Regions from separate parts of the Collimonas arenae genome, predicted to be linked through region 2. Evidence: predicted binding sites of a transcription regulator. Region 2 holds the regulator's gene; the other holds the start of a gene.
The links. The regulator FNR, encoded in region 2, switches genes on or off when oxygen is low (the NO sensors DNR and NnrR bind a similar motif). The targets are predictions, from matches to a motif close to TTGATNNNNATCAA.

Region 1 (7,568 bases), 1.4 Mb from region 2:
TCGGGATATTTGCCGCCGTCCGTTACATACATCTTGCGCATCTTCAGGAACAGGGTCGACATGATTTCCAGGTCGCTGCGCGCTTCGCCCGGAGGTTCCGCGCCTTTCCAGTGCCATTGCAGCCAGCGGCCGGAATTCGTCAGCGAACCTTCTTCTTCGGCAAAGCAGGTGGTCGGTAGCCGGAATACCTCGGTTTGTATCTGGCTCGAATCGACGTCGTTGAACGCGCCGTGATTCTTCCAGAATTCGGAAGTCTCGGTCGCGAGTGGATCCATCACCACCAGGAACTTCAGCTTGGCCAGGCTGGCGCCGATCTTGCCCTTGTCGGGCGCAGCCGCTAGCGGATTGAAGCCCTGTGCGATATAACCGTTGACCTTGCCCTGTTTCATCAGCTCAAATATTTGCAGCATGTCATAGGGCTTGTCGAGCTTGGGCAGGTAGTCGTAGGCCCAGTTGTTGTCTGCGGTGGCGGCGTCGCCCCACCAGGATTTCATCAGGCTGACATGGAATTTTCCGTAGTTCTGCCAATAGCTGAGCTGGTTGGGACGTAGCGGCTTGCTGGCGCGGGCGGCGATATATTTGCCGAAATCCTGCTCGGATTCGGAGGGCAGGGTCATGTAGCCTGGCAGCAGGTTGGTCATCAAGCCCAGATCGGTGAGTCCCTGGATATTCGAGTGACCGCGCAGGGCGTTCATGCCGCCGCCGGCGATCCCGATATTCCCCAGCAACAGCTGCACCATGGCGCCGGTGCGGATGATCTGCGAGCCGATCGAGTGTTGGGTCCAGCCGAGTGCATACAAGATCGTACCTGCGCGGGTCGGCGATGCCGTCGAGGCCAGCATTTCGCACACTTTAAGGAATTTTTCCTTGGGCGTGCCGCAGACGCTTTCCACCATCTCCGGCGTGTAGCGCTCGTAGTGTTGTTTCATCATGTTAAAGACGCAGCGCGGATGGGTCAGGCTCGGATCGGTCTTTACAAAACCGTCTTCGCCCACCTCGTAGTCCCAGGTTGTCTTGGTGTAGTTGCGCTTGTCGGCGTTGTAGCCAGAGAAAATGCCATCGTCGAAGGCATAGTCTTCGCGCACGAGGAAGCTGAAATCGGTGTAATTCTTGACGTACTCGTGCTGGATCTGATCTTTCTCCAGCAAGTAACGAATCACTCCGCCGAGGAAAATAATGTCAGTGCCGGTCCTGATAGGCGCATAGAAATCCGCCACCGAGGCCGAGCGCGTAAAACGCGGATCGACCACAATCAGCTTTGCCTTGTTATGCGCCTTGGCTTCGGTCACCCATTTGAAGCCGCACGGATGGGCCTCGGCTGCATTGCCGCCCATGATAAGGACAACGTCCGCATTCTTGATGTCGACCCAATGATTCGTCATCGCTCCACGGCCAAACGTCGGGGCAAGACCTGCCACCGTCGGACCGTGTCAGACACGCGCCTGGTTGTCGAACGCCAGCAGCCCGAGGCTGCGCATGGTTTTATGGGTCAGATAGCCGACTTCATTGCTGCTGGCCGACGCCGCCAGCATGCCTGTGGTTAGCCAGCGGTTGACGGTTAGTCCCTCCGGCGTCTTTTCGATGAAGTTGGCGTCCCGGTCCTGTTTCATCAGGGTAGCGATACGGCTTAACGCATCGTCCCACGACATGCGTTTCCACTCTTTGGAGCCCGGCGCCCGGTATTCCGGGAACTGCAGCCGACTGGGACTGTGTACGAAATCCAGCAGGGAAGCGCCTTTCGGGCAGAGCGTGCCACGATTGACCGGGTGGTCGGGGTCGCCTTCGATATGGATGATGCTGGCTTTGGCATTCTTGGCGCCGTCACCGAGGCTGTACATCAGGATTCCGCAACTGACGGAGCAATAGGGGCAAGTATTACGGGTTTCGACCGTGCGCGTCAGCTTGTAGCTGCGTACTTCGGCCAGCGCAGGGGCGGGAGAAAATCCCATCAGCGCCAAGCTTGAACCTGCCAGGGTTGCGCCAGTCGTTTTAAGGAACTGGCGCCGGGACATGTGAACCATGGGTAGACCTCTCTTTGCGCATTAATGCCAAACAGTGTTCTGAACATGCGTTTTTATTATAGGATGGATTATTGTTTGCCAACAGAAGGAAATGTTGCACCCCCCCGGCTGTTACGGCAGTTTCGTCCTGCGCAGGCTGGAAAAACATGCTTTTTATTGATTGTTTGATAAATATCAACAAGGTGGACAGATGCCGTGGTTCACGTCGTCATTGCAACGCGGCATAATACGGCCATGGAACAACAAATTCTCGAAATCGATATTGCCGACTGGCAGATCAACACGCCAAACTCGGCCTGGATTTCCGCGCTTGAAGCCGGAAAAGTCCTGTATTTCCCACATCTGAGTTTTGCATTCACTGCCGATGAGCAGCGTTTCCTGACACCGGAGATCCGGGATCCCAAAAGCCGCAACATCAGTCTCGACGCGAACGGCAAGCTGAAGGGCGCGCTTGGTAATGCGGCTGACCAGATCGCCTTGGCCAAGATGATCGGACGTTTTCGCAGCCAGGCCCAGCAGTTGATCTATTCCCTGTTGCCAGCGTATGCCGACACCCGTAGCGAATTGCGCATGGCCCCCACCAGCTACAGGCCGATGCAAGTGGAAACCCGTGCCCAGTCGTGGCGGGCCGATGACCGCCGCCTGCATGTCGATTCTTTCCCGTCACGCCCGAATTACGGTGAGCGGATCTTGCGCGTGTTTGCCAACGTTAACCCAGACGGCGTGCCGCGCGTCTGGCGTGTCGGTGAGCCGTTCGAAGATGTCGCGCAACGGTTCCTGCCGCGCGTCAAAGCCTATTCGCGCTGGCAGGCAAAGGCCATGAACGCCTTACACATCACGAAGTCGCTGCGTAGCGAATACGATCATCTGATGTTGCAACTGCACGACGCCATGAAGTCCGATCTTGAGTACCAGAAAAACGGTCCGCAAGTAACCCAGCCATTTGCCGCCGGATCGGTGTGGGTGTGTTTTTCCGACCAGACACCGCATGCGGTGATGGCCGGCCAGTACATGATGGAACAGACCTTGCATTTGCCAGCTGCGAAGCAGTACGACCCAGGCGCCAGCCCGCTGGCGATCCTGCGCCGCCTGACTGGCCGCGTGCTCACGGAATGAAGGCTGCATCGGGTTTTGATGCAGGGCGGGCCTGGCGCATTCGTTTGCTGTACTCGGCGGTATGGTGGCTGGCGATGCCGATGGTATTGCTGCGCTTGTGGCGGCGCGGCGGCAAGGAGCCAGGTTACCGCCAGCATGTGGCGGAGCGCATCGGGTTTTATCCTCCCATGGCGCAGCATCTGGCGACAAGCAAATTCCTGTGGGTGCATGCCGTTTCCGTTGGCGAAACACGCGCCGCCGAGCCTTTGATAGCCGCTATGCTTGATGCTTATCCGGACTATACCATCCTGTTGACGCACATGACCGCAACAGGCCGCGCGACCGGGCATTCTCTGTTCGGCAAATTTCCCCGCGTGGTGCAATCCTTTCTTCCTTACGATACCGGCTGGATGGTCGGGCGTTTCCTTCGTCACTTCAAGCCAAGTCTGTGCGTATTGATGGAAACGGAAGTATGGCCGAACCTGATCGCGCAGTGCGGTCGTTACAAGGTGCCGGTCGCACTGGTGAATGCGCGACTGTCGGAGCGCTCCCTGCGTCGCGGCAAGCGATTTTCCACGCTGATGACAGAAGCCGCCGGCGGGATGTCCTGCGTCGGCGCGCAGACCGATGCAGATGCAGGCCGCTTACGACAGCTTGGCGGCCGCAATGTGCAGGTGACCGGTAGCGTTAAATTCGATGTCACTCCGCCGCCGGCCTTGTTGGCTGCGGGTGCCGCGATACGAGCGCAGATAGGTAGTCGTCCGGTATTGTTGTGCGCTAGCACCCGCGAGGGCGAAGAAGACTTGATACTCGAAGCTTTGTTCCGGCGCGGCCAGAATCCGGCATGGTCGAATATTTTGACAGTAATCGTACCGCGTCATCCGCAGCGTTTTGACGAAGTTGCCCAGCTGGCGGCAGCGAAGGGATTGTCGTCGTTGCGCCGCACCGGACTTGGCAGCGACGCCGTGCCGCCCGAAACAAGAATACTGGTGGGCGATTCAATGGGCGAAATGTTCGCCTACTACGCTGTTTGCGATGTTGCGTTTATCGGCGGTAGCCTGTTGCCGATGGGAGGGCAAAACCTGATCGAGGCCTTTGCCGTAGGCAAACCGGTATTGATTGGTCCCCATACGTTTAACTTCTCCGCCATCACCGAGCAGGCCATTGCGGCCGGCGCCGCGCGTCGCGTGACCGATGTCGAGAATATGCTAGATGAGGCGCTGTATCTGTTGCAGAGCCGGGAGCAACGGCAAGCGATGGGCCAGCAGGCTAGCAGTTTCGCGCGGCAGCATCGAGGCGCTACCGCGCGAACCATGGCATTGCTGCAGCCTTTAATCTCTTCCGAGTTCTCTGTCCCATGCACATCGCCGTGATCGCAACCAAAGTGCTCAGCACGCTCTTGCTGATGCCCACGAATCTTATCTTGTCCTGTTTTGCCGGGATCCTCTTGCGTCGCGCTTATCCACGTTTGGGTGTCACTCTGAGCGTTGCTTCGCTATTGTTGCTTGGGATATTGAGCAGCAAGGCAGGGGCGTTGCTGCTGGTGGTGCCGTTAGAGCAACGGGTCCCGGTTTTGTCTGCGGCAGGCCTGCATGATGCACAGGCGATTGTGATATTGGGCGGCGGCCGCTTGGGAAATGCGCCGGAGTATGGCGCTGCCGATGAGCCGAATTACTGGACTCTGGCTCGTTTGCGTTACGGTGCAAAGATATATCGCCAAACGGGTTTGCCGATATTGGTATCGGGCGGGAGTCCCGAGGGCTGGCCGTCATCAGAAGCTGAAATGATGGCAAACAGTTTGCGGGAAGATTTTTCTGTGCCGGTAAAGTGGCTGGAAGATGTCTCTGATAATACCGAACAGAATGCATTATTTTCTGCAGAAATTCTGAGGCGGGCAGGGGTGGGCCGGATTTTACTAGTCACAGATGCTTTACATATGTCTCGCGCTCAAATTCTTTTTGAGAAGACCGGATTGGAAGTGGTGGTCGCACCGACGGTATTTTTTAGTAGGGACAGGCTGACGTTGCTGAGTTTCATGCCTTCTGGGGAGGGTATGCGTCGCAGTGAATATGCATTACATGAGTGGCTGGGAATGCTGTGGCATTTTCTGCAACGCAGCAACTTGTAACGCTTGTAACATATGGGAACCGCTCGACAGCGGGCTGGCTCAAATACAACAAAAACAACTGAATCCAGAGGCCTGTACATTCGTCTAAGACTGAAACTATCATGCGTTTCAATGGTATGCAGGACTCAAATTTGCTATCCTTCGCTAATTTTTAAAAAGCTTGATAGTGGTTCGTTTTAATGGCTTTTTTATTAATTTTCATGGAAGACTCAGTCCTTAGGCTTTGAGGATTCGATAACATAGGCTAGCAAGGACAACAATTGGGCATCCCTTCATCCCATAATCCGGTTTCCGGCGTAATTCTCGCGTCTCATCCTATGCATATTGCATTTGGTGTAGACATCAATTACTACAGAGGCATGGGCGTCGCCATGACCTCCGTGCTGAGAAACAATCCTGGCATGACGTTCGTGTTCCACGTCTTTGCATTTTCTATTACCGATGACAGTCGGCGCCGCTTGGCGGAATTGGAAAGCCAGTACAACACTACCATCAATATCCACATGCTCCACACCAGCGTGTTGGCCGAGTTTTCGCAATTTCCCTGCTTTTCTCAGCATCCGCTAGGTACATTCGTTCGGCTCCTGATTCCCAATTTGCTTCAGGGAATTGCCAGTAAAGTACTTTATATGGATGCCGATATCTTGTGTATGGGAAAACTTGATGGATTATCCTCTATAGAAATAGATGACTATATAGCCGCAGTGGTTCATGATCAGATGGAAACCACGGCGAAGACACAAATTGCCAGATTGAATTTGTCGCATCATGAATATTTCAATGCGGGTGTCATGTACATCAATGTTGACAACTGGATAGCGAACGATTCGCAAAACAAGGCATTAACGATTTTGTCGACGCAGGAGTTGGTTTTTGCAGATCAGGACGCATTAAATATTGTGCTCAACGGGCACACAATATATATCGAAGAAAAATGGAATTTTCGCTACCATCTGGTGGATTTTCTCAGTAAGGGCGAGAAGCATTTGAAAGTAACAGAACCGGTTGTATTCATGCATTTTACCGGCCCTGTAAAACCTTGGCATGATTGGTGTTTGCACGAAGCAAGAGCCATATTCATTGAATATCAAGTGCAATCTTCTTGGGCAGATATGCCATTGGACCAGCCTAAAACTGTCAGGGAATTGAAGTTGTTTTCGAAATTTCTCATCAAGCAGCATAGAGTCGTTGATGGTGTGCTTTGGCATATTAGGTATTTATATGCAAGATTTATTCGTAATTTTAAGACTTTGACTGGGTAAATCCAAATATTATTGCATTACATTAATAGTATATTTTTAACGAAAGCTGAGTTTTCTTTTTTAAAGAAAATAAAGCAATAAGTTGTTCTTTGAATTTTAAAATATCCGCGAATCGGAGAAGCATTTGCGTTACTCGAAATTGCTGGTTACTGCCTTATTGATTGCATTTTATATACTGGCATTAGTTGTAGATCGATCTGCCGGGGTGATTTTTGGCCTGTTGTTATTATTTGGCCTAGTTTTCCTAGTATCTGGGAAAAAAGCGAATGATAAATCATTCGTTCAGTTAGTAAAAGAATACTGGCCGCTTCATCTGACAATGTGCGCCTGGCTAATTGCTGTATTGGCTAATCAGATTGGATCCGGTCATTTTCTATGGCGAACATATGATCCCCCATTCCGGCTAGCGATGTTCGTCCTGGTTTTCTGGGTAATGTCCTTTCTGTCTATCAGATACATGAAGTACGTTCAGTGGGCTTGGGTGATAGGAGCATTCCTGTCGGCGGTTAAAATCCATGTGCTTACTGGCGGCGGGGCAATGCGTTACGGATCGGATTTTATTCCCATTATTATCTTTGGTGAACTCACCTTACTGCTAGGAATTTTCTCTGCTTTATCTATCGTTTGGAATAAGCCAGAGAACAAAATTGCTATTTTTTTCAAAATAGCGGCGCTGTGTGCCGGATTATATGCCGCATATTTATCACAATCGCGCGGTGTATGGTTGACCATTTTTGTATTTATTGCCATAGCACTTTTAGTGACCAAAAATATTCGTTCCAGCTATAAATTGTCAGTCGTCATTTCTTTTGTTGTTTTTTTGGGTGCAATATCTTATTTTGGAAATATTGTAAAAGAACGAGTTCTGATTGGGGAAAGCGATATCACGCAATATTCTGCGGGGAAAAATATCGATACTTCTTTGGGGACGCGTCTCCAACTCTGGCACGGTTCTTGGGTATTGTTCACCGAACATCCACTCACAGGAGTTGGTGTGGAGGGTTTTCCACTGGCATTGGAAGAACTTTCCAAGCGAAATATTATTACTCCTCTTTCTGCAAC
Region 2 (7,568 bases):
ACTGTCGTCATGACGTTTGATACGGATCGGCGACGAGGTACGGGTTTCGACGCCGGTCAATACTGCATCGGCCATGGCGAAGCCGCGGATCTGTTTGTCGAAGGCGGGCAGGGCTTCGCGAATCGCCGCAATCGCATAGTCAGGCAAGGAAGTGCTGAGATCGCCCAGCAGCACGCCGGGTTTGTAGGAGGGGATCACCGAACCGAGTTCGGTCGATGGGCGGCCGGCGATAAAGTCGCCTACCAGTTGGCCCGGTGCATCGTAAGTGCCGCCGCCCAGTTCAAAGGCGCGCGATTCCCATTGTTGCTGGAAGGCGATCCCGGCCAGCGGATGGCCTGGATAGTCGGCCGGTGTGATGCCGACCACGATGCCGCTATTGGCGTTGCGTTCATTGCGCGAGTACTGGCTCATGCCGTTGGTGACCACGCGGCCCGGTTCAGAGGTGGCCGCGACCACGGTACCGCCTGGGCACATGCAGAAACTGTAAACTGCTCTTCCATTTTCACAGTGGTGCACCAGCTTATAGTCGGCTGCTCCCAATATCGGATGTCCTGCGCTGGGGCCGAAGCGGCAGCGGTCGATCAGCGATTGCGGGTGTTCGATGCGGAAGCCGAGCGAGAACGGTTTGGCTTCGATATAGACGCCGCGGTCGTACAGCATCTGGAAAGTATCGCGTGCGCTGTGACCGATCGCCAGCACCACATGGTCGGTGACGATGGTTTCGCCGCTGGCCAGTACGACGGCTTGCACTTGTCCCTGGCCGTTGTCCGATTTGATCGTAATGTCTTCGACCTTTTGCTGGAAGCGGAATTCACCGCCCAGCGCCTCGATGGTCGCGCGCATCTGCTCCACCATCTTGACCAGCCGGAATGTGCCGATGTGCGGCTTGCTGACATACATGATTTCTTCCGGCGCGTCGGCCTTGACGAATTCAGTCAGCACTTTACGGCCGTAATGCTTGGGGTCCTTGATCTGGGTCCACAGCTTGCCGTCGGAGAAAGTACCTGCGCCGCCTTCGCCGAACTGGACGTTGGATTCCGGCTGCAGTTCGCGTTTGCGCCACAGGCCCCAGGTATCTTTGGTGCGTTCACGCACCGCCTTGCCGCGTTCCAGAATGATTGGATTGAAACCCATTTGCGCCAGGATCAAGCCGGCGAACAGGCCGCATGGGCCGGTGCCGATCACGACCGGCCGCGATTTCAACTGGCCGGGCGCCTGCGCCACAAAGCGATAGTTGGTGTCAGGCGTCGGCATGATGTTGCGATCGCCTGCGCGTCGTTTGAGGACGGCGCTTTCATCCTTGAGCTCGACATCCACCGTGTAAGTCAGGATCACCGCGGTTTTCTTGCGGGCATCGTAGCTGCGCCGGAAAATTGTGTAACCGAGCATTTCCTCCGCTGCGATGCCGAGCCGCTCCAGAATCGCCGCATGCAAGGCGTCTTCGGGATGGTCTAGGGGCAGTTGTACTTCATTCAATCGCAACATGGATAATCCGGGAAGTCAGGTGGGGATAGTTGGCAAGCCTAGCTTGGCGAAGCGTTGGCGCTATCCTGCATATATTTTATAAAACGACAATGCCGTCTGGCAGGCCGCCATTTTACCTTAGCGGGCGCTGCTCTGGCAGCCTGCGGGGATTCCGGCGTCTTGATAGTCTGTATCTTTTGGAAACACAAAATTACAAGTTGCGGGAGTTTTGTGGCCTATATTTAATCGTCGCCCGAAGTTTTTAGATGATTAAAGGAGATCCCCGATGAAGATCAAATCGATTTTATGTGTCAGCGCCTTGGCCCTTAGTGCAGGACTTGCATTGCCGGTAAGCCAGGCCCAAGCGCAGGCTTATGTAGGCGTCCAGATCGGCCAGCCGCCACCACCACGCTATGAAGTGGTGCCGGTTCCGCGCCGCGGCTTCGTCTGGGCGCCGGGATACTGGCGCTGGAATGGCCGTCGTCACGAATGGGTCGGCGGCACCTGGATCAGAGCACGGCCGGGTTATCGTTACGTTCCCCCAAGCTGGGTCAGAGGCCCACGCGGCGATTGGCAAATGCGGCCATATCGTTGGGATCGATAAATAATTGCAAGGGCGCCTCAGGGCGCCCTTTTTAATGGGCGGGTTTAGCCTCGTGACGTTGTTTTTTTAGTAAAAATCGTCCCGGGTCGAGCGCTGCGGCCAGATCGGCCTCAATCGGTAGCGGCTCTCCATCGAGTTGCGCAGCCAGTAATTCTGCCGCCAGTGGTGCCCAGATCAGGCCACGCGAAGCGTATCCCAGCAAGCTGTACAGACCTGGAAAGCGCGGCAGGTCTTTCAGTTTTGCTTCGCGCACGCTGGATTTTCCTGTCTTGTCCGGCAAGCCCCCAATTAAGGGCAGGCGGTCGCCGGCCACGCAACGAAAACCAACACGTCCTGCCAGCGGCAATTCGCTACTTAGCCAGCCAGGGAGGATATTTTCCAGGCGTGTCAGATTGTCGGCCTGGCTGTCATGCCGCAATGCCGGATCGGCATCTTCGTCGTAGGAGGCGCCGACGCTGCAGACTCCATCGCACGGAGGGGTCAAATAGGCTTCGCCGCAAATCACCGGTGCGATAGCGGGGACCAGATCGGCATCGACATGGGTGATCTGTCCGCGTATTGCGGCGAGCGGTAAATCTTCTGCCTGCGGAAAGTCGAGCGCCTCGCAGCCATTGGCCAGGATCAATACCGGCGCGCGGGCAATTTCCTGGCCGTTTTGGTCAAGCGCTACCCAACGCTGCTGTTCATGTACAAGCCCCGTCACACGCCGTCCGAAAAGTATTTGTAATCCAGCGCCGCAATCATCCAGCATCGCCTGGCACACACTGCGCGGCTGCACCCAGCCGGCGGCTGGGAAATGCCAGCCGCCGTTGCTGACCGGATTGCCGGCCAGTCGCGTTGCGGCGGCTTGATCCAGCCATTCGGCAAAGTCGGCCGGATAACGCCAATGATTTGCCAGCTGTTGCTGGGCATTTGCATGTTCGGTATCGCGGGCGATTTGCAGTACGCCGCAGGCGGCGCCGGTGAACGCATCGCCGATACCGCCAAGCTGGCGCCAGACGTGCCGGGCGAACAGATAGGCGCTGCGGCTCAGGCGCGAACTCGGGTTGTCGTCGCGCGACAGCAGGGGCATGAAAATACCCGCCGTGTTGCCGGAAGCTTCTTGCGCTATTTCTGTGTGGCGCTCAATCAGCGTGACCGTCCAGCCGCGCCGCACCAGCCGCTGGCAGGCGGCGCTGCCGGCCAGCCCGGCGCCAATCACAATGGCGTGGCGCTCAACGATGGCGGGCGCGTCCGCCATGTGCGACCGGGGTGTAAAACGCGGTGTAAAACTGGCGCGCAAGGCATTTTCATCAAAAATAAATCCGGCCTGCATGAGCGTTGCGCGCTGCGCTTCCATCTGCGCCATGTCGGGGGTCGAAATGCTGAGGGTGGCTTGTCTGGCAGCTAATCTTCCCAGTGTGCCAAGCAGAGGCAGTGACCAGTTCTGCCAACTCCGGCCACGCAAATGGAATGCATCTATGTTTGCCACGATCTGGCGCAGGCAAGCGGCGCTGTCGCCGAACATCAGCGTCAGCACCAGCTGGCCGTTTTGCAAAAAAATCCGGTGAAAGCCCGGCACCGCGGGTGGCCATACGGCGCACAATTCAGCAGACAGCGCTTGCCAGTGCGGCCTTTGCTCCAGCACGGGCTGTAGCGCGTGCAGCGCAGTCATGTCGGGTACCAGAGCCAGGTAATGCAGCTGTTGCGGACGTTGGGGATGATCGCGCCATGCTTGCCAGGTCGCCAGAAAATGTTCGCCATCGCCGAAGTCGCTATCGAGTAAGACAAAGCGCGCTTGTCCCTGCCAGCGATTGGCGAATTCCGGCGGTACTTTTACGGGATGGCTGAGAGACATGAAGAGGGCGTACGGCAACTGTGGTCAAGAACGAATTATAGGCACTATCGCGTCTCAGTAGCGGTCATAGTCACGCCGGCTTGATCTATGTCAAAGCGCAGGCCGCTCCAGGCAGCTAGGCTGTAGCGATAGACATAGCCAATTGCCGGAGCCAGACCATGTTAACTTCCCCAAAGCCGATCGCCGCGGTTGCATCGCTGGCTGCGCTTGCGTTCGAACCGACTTTGCTAAGAAAATTAAATCAGCTCGGACCGCGCTATACCTCCTATCCGACGGCAGACAGGTTTTCCGATGTATTCGGCGCCGAAGCCTATGAGCAGGCGGTTGCCGGCCGGCGGGCGATGGGTGCGCGGCATGCCTTGTCGCTGTATCTGCACATTCCCTTTTGCGACACGGTTTGCTATTACTGCGCTTGCAACAAGGTGATCAGTAAAAACCTGGGCAAGGCCGCGCATTACCTGACTTACCTGAAGCGCGAGATTGCCATGCAGGCGGCTCTGTTTCAAGGGATGAACAGGGTTGAGCAGCTGCATTTCGGCGGCGGCACGCCGACCTATCTAAGCGATCGCCAAATGAGCGATTTGACGGCGCATCTGCACCAGCATTTCCAGTTTGCGCCGGATCAACTGGGCGAATATTCGATAGAAGTCGATCCGCGCACGGTCACGCCGAAGCGCATCGTCACGCTGCGCCGCCAAGGCTTCAACCGGCTCAGCCTGGGCGTGCAGGATTTCGACCACGCAGTGCAGAAGGCGGTGAACCGTATCCAGGCGGAGGAGGACACGCTGCGCATCATCGATGCCGCGCGCTTTGCCGGCTTCCGCTCGATCAGCATTGATCTGATCTATGGCTTGCCTAAGCAGAGCCTGACGTCGATTGCGCAAACACTGGACAAAGTGATTGCCGCTGCGCCGGACCGCATCGCCATCTACAACTATGCTCACATGCCGCACTTGTTCAAGCCGCAACGGCGGATTGCCGGCGACGATCTGCCGACGCCGGCCAGCAAGATCGACATGCTGTTCCTGTGCATCCGGCGCCTGACCGAGGCCGGCTATATATACATCGGCATGGATCATTTCGCCAGGCCGGAGGACGACCTGGCGATCGCACAACGGCAGGGACGCCTGCACCGCAACTTCCAAGGTTATTCGACGCATGCCGAGGCGGACCTGGTGTCATGCGGCGTATCGGCGATCAGTGCGGTCGGCGCTAGCTACAGCCAGAATGAAAAGACGCTGGAAGCCTACTATCAGCGGCTCGACCAGCAACAACTGCCGATTGCGCGCGGCATCAAACTGAGCATGGATGACTTGTTGCGGCGGCTGATCATCCAGCGTCTGATGTGCCATTTCGAATTGTCGCTGGCATCGATCGAGATGGCCCATCCTGTCAAGTTTGCCGCCTATTTTGCGAAAGAGCTGGCGCAGCTGAAATTGCTGGAAACGGATGGTTTGCTATTGCTGGAAGACGACTGGATCAGCGTCACGATGAAAGGGCGCTTGCTGATCCGGAATATTTGCATGGTGTTCGACCGTTACCTGGGTACTGCGAAAGAGCCTTTGCGGTACTCGAAAACCATCTGATGCCAGTCTGACGCTGATAGCAGACGGTCAGGCGCAGGTCTCGCCGCCGGTCGCCAGTCTTTTCAACGCCGGCAAGTCGACAAGTTCGATTTCCCGGTTGCTGACTTTCAGCATCCCGTCTTTCTTGAGTTTGGACAGCAGGCGACTGATGCTTTCAATCGTCAGGCCAAGATAGTTGCCGATATCTTCGCGCGTCATGCGCAGCTGGAAACTGGTCGAAGAATAGCCGCGCGCCGCGTAGCGCGACGACAGGTTGACCAGGAACGCGGCAAAGCGCTGTTCGGCGCGCATGTTCCCAAGCAGCAGAATGACGCTTTGTTCGCGTGTGATTTCCTTGCTCATGATGCGATGGAAGTGCCGCAGCAAAGTAGGGATGTCGCCGAACAGTTCTTCGAGCCGCACGAATGGAATTTCACAGATTTCGCTATCTTCCAATGCCATCGCATCGCATTGATGGGTATCGGTGCTGATCGCATCCATGCCGAGCAATTCGCCGCTCATCTGGAAGCCGGTGATTTGCTGGGCGCCGTCGGGATTGGCTTGTGAGGTTTTGAACTGGCCCACCCGTACCGCATACAAAGCGCTGAATTTGTCGCCGATACGATACAAGGTTTCATCGCGCGCGATGCGGCGGCGGCCGATAATGCCGTCCAGGCGCTGCATCTCGGACTCATCCAGCCCCATCGGCAGGCATAGCTGGTGCATGCTGCAAGACGAACAGCTGGAGCGCAGGGCCCTGATGTCCAGCAGCGGCGCTGCGTGGAGGGGAGCGTGATTCATGACAGGATCCGATGGAAAGCGTGGCTTTGTATGTTGCCAAGACACGCCATTTTACCGCCGCCGGTTGCACAGCGGCCGAAACCTCGTTGCGAATTGATCACAAGTTGGGCACGAATGGGCCAAGATCAGCTGACGACGGCAGCCGCGCTGGTCGGCAGGCCGGAAAAATTGGTCCAGCATTGGCGCCGGAAATCATACAGCTTGCAACGCCGCGCCGTATCGAAATACCAGCGCCATGAAAATTTCTGGATCACGATGCGCATGGGCAGCATGGTTTCAAGAATCTGCTGTGCTTCCTGCAGGCGATACAGCGGGATGCTCATATCGACATGATGCGCGGTGTGTTCCATGATGTGATGCAATAGCGCGCCGATGCGATAGCGGAAGGTCAGGTGCACGGTAGTCGAGACAAACGGTTGCGACGCCGCCCATTTGATTTTTTGATCGTACCAGGCGATGCCGGTGTGGGTGTGATGCACGTAGACGACAAAACCGATCATTGCATTCCAGAACAGGAACGGCAACACAAAGCCAGCCGCTAACGTCAGCCAGATCGATTGCGCGGTGGCCAGCGCGGCGATAACCAGCAGGCTAATCCAGACCAGCGCCGCCATCGTCACCAGGACGCCGTCCCAGACAAATACCGGACGCCGGGTCGGCATGGTGCGGCGGTTCGGAAAATACATGCGCTGCCACCACATTTCAACCAGGTAATACAGCCACGGCGCCCAGCCGCTACGGTAGACGCGCTCCAGCCACTGACGCCAGCGCGGCAGGGCCTGGAACTCGTCCAGCGACAGCGGGTGCCAGACAAAATCAAAGCCTTTCAGATTGGTATAGCCGTGATGCACCATGTTATGGCCCACATCCCACAGACTGTAAAGCGTCAGCGAGGGAAGGAACACCAGGCGGCCGAGCCAGCGATTGAGGCGTCGGTGCGGCGTAAAGCTTTGATGGCAGGCATCATGGCCGAGGATGAACAGACGGCCGATGATGAAGCCGGCGATTGCGCCGAACAGCAATTTTATGGCGGTATTTTGCAGCCAGACCGTGGCGGTGATCGCCAGCGCGAACAAGCACAGATCGAGCAGCACCAATGCCAGCGCACGGCCGGTATTACGTTGCGCGACCGGCAGCAGCCAGGAGCGGATCACTTTGCGATGCGGCATGGCTGCCGACGGTGATACCGGTTCGGGCAAGTGGGAGAAATGCATGTGGCAAACCTTTGATATGGAAATGACGCCGTCTGATCTTAGGAAAATTGCGCCGGTGCGGCTTTGATCTCGATCAAAGATTG

Region 1: a site for FNR is predicted at 2,186-2,199, ahead of LT85_RS04630 (Kdo hydroxylase family protein). Genes of this name have one in related genera too.

Annotation. Positions count from the first base shown of each region.
Region 1 covers NZ_CP009962.1:1,031,203-1,038,770, forward strand. The annotation lists gene fdnG (formate dehydrogenase-N subunit alpha) at 1-2,021, opposite strand, end outside; gene LT85_RS04630 (Kdo hydroxylase family protein) at 2,256-3,137, shown strand; gene waaA (lipid IV(A) 3-deoxy-D-manno-octulosonic acid transferase) at 3,134-4,489, shown strand; gene LT85_RS04640 (YdcF family protein) at 4,486-5,244, shown strand; gene LT85_RS04645 (glycosyltransferase family 8 protein) at 5,505-6,506, shown strand; gene LT85_RS04650 (O-antigen ligase family protein) at 6,631-7,568, shown strand, end outside.
Region 2 covers NZ_CP009962.1:5,187,659-5,195,226, reverse strand. The annotation lists gene LT85_RS22960 (NAD(P)/FAD-dependent oxidoreductase) at 1-1,485, opposite strand, end outside; gene LT85_RS22955 (YXWGXW repeat-containing protein) at 1,751-2,068, shown strand; gene mnmC (FAD-dependent 5-carboxymethylaminomethyl-2-thiouridine(34) oxidoreductase MnmC) at 2,100-3,905, opposite strand; gene hemN (oxygen-independent coproporphyrinogen III oxidase) at 4,064-5,491, shown strand; gene fnr (fumarate/nitrate reduction transcriptional regulator Fnr) at 5,519-6,271, opposite strand; gene LT85_RS22935 (fatty acid desaturase) at 6,397-7,485, opposite strand.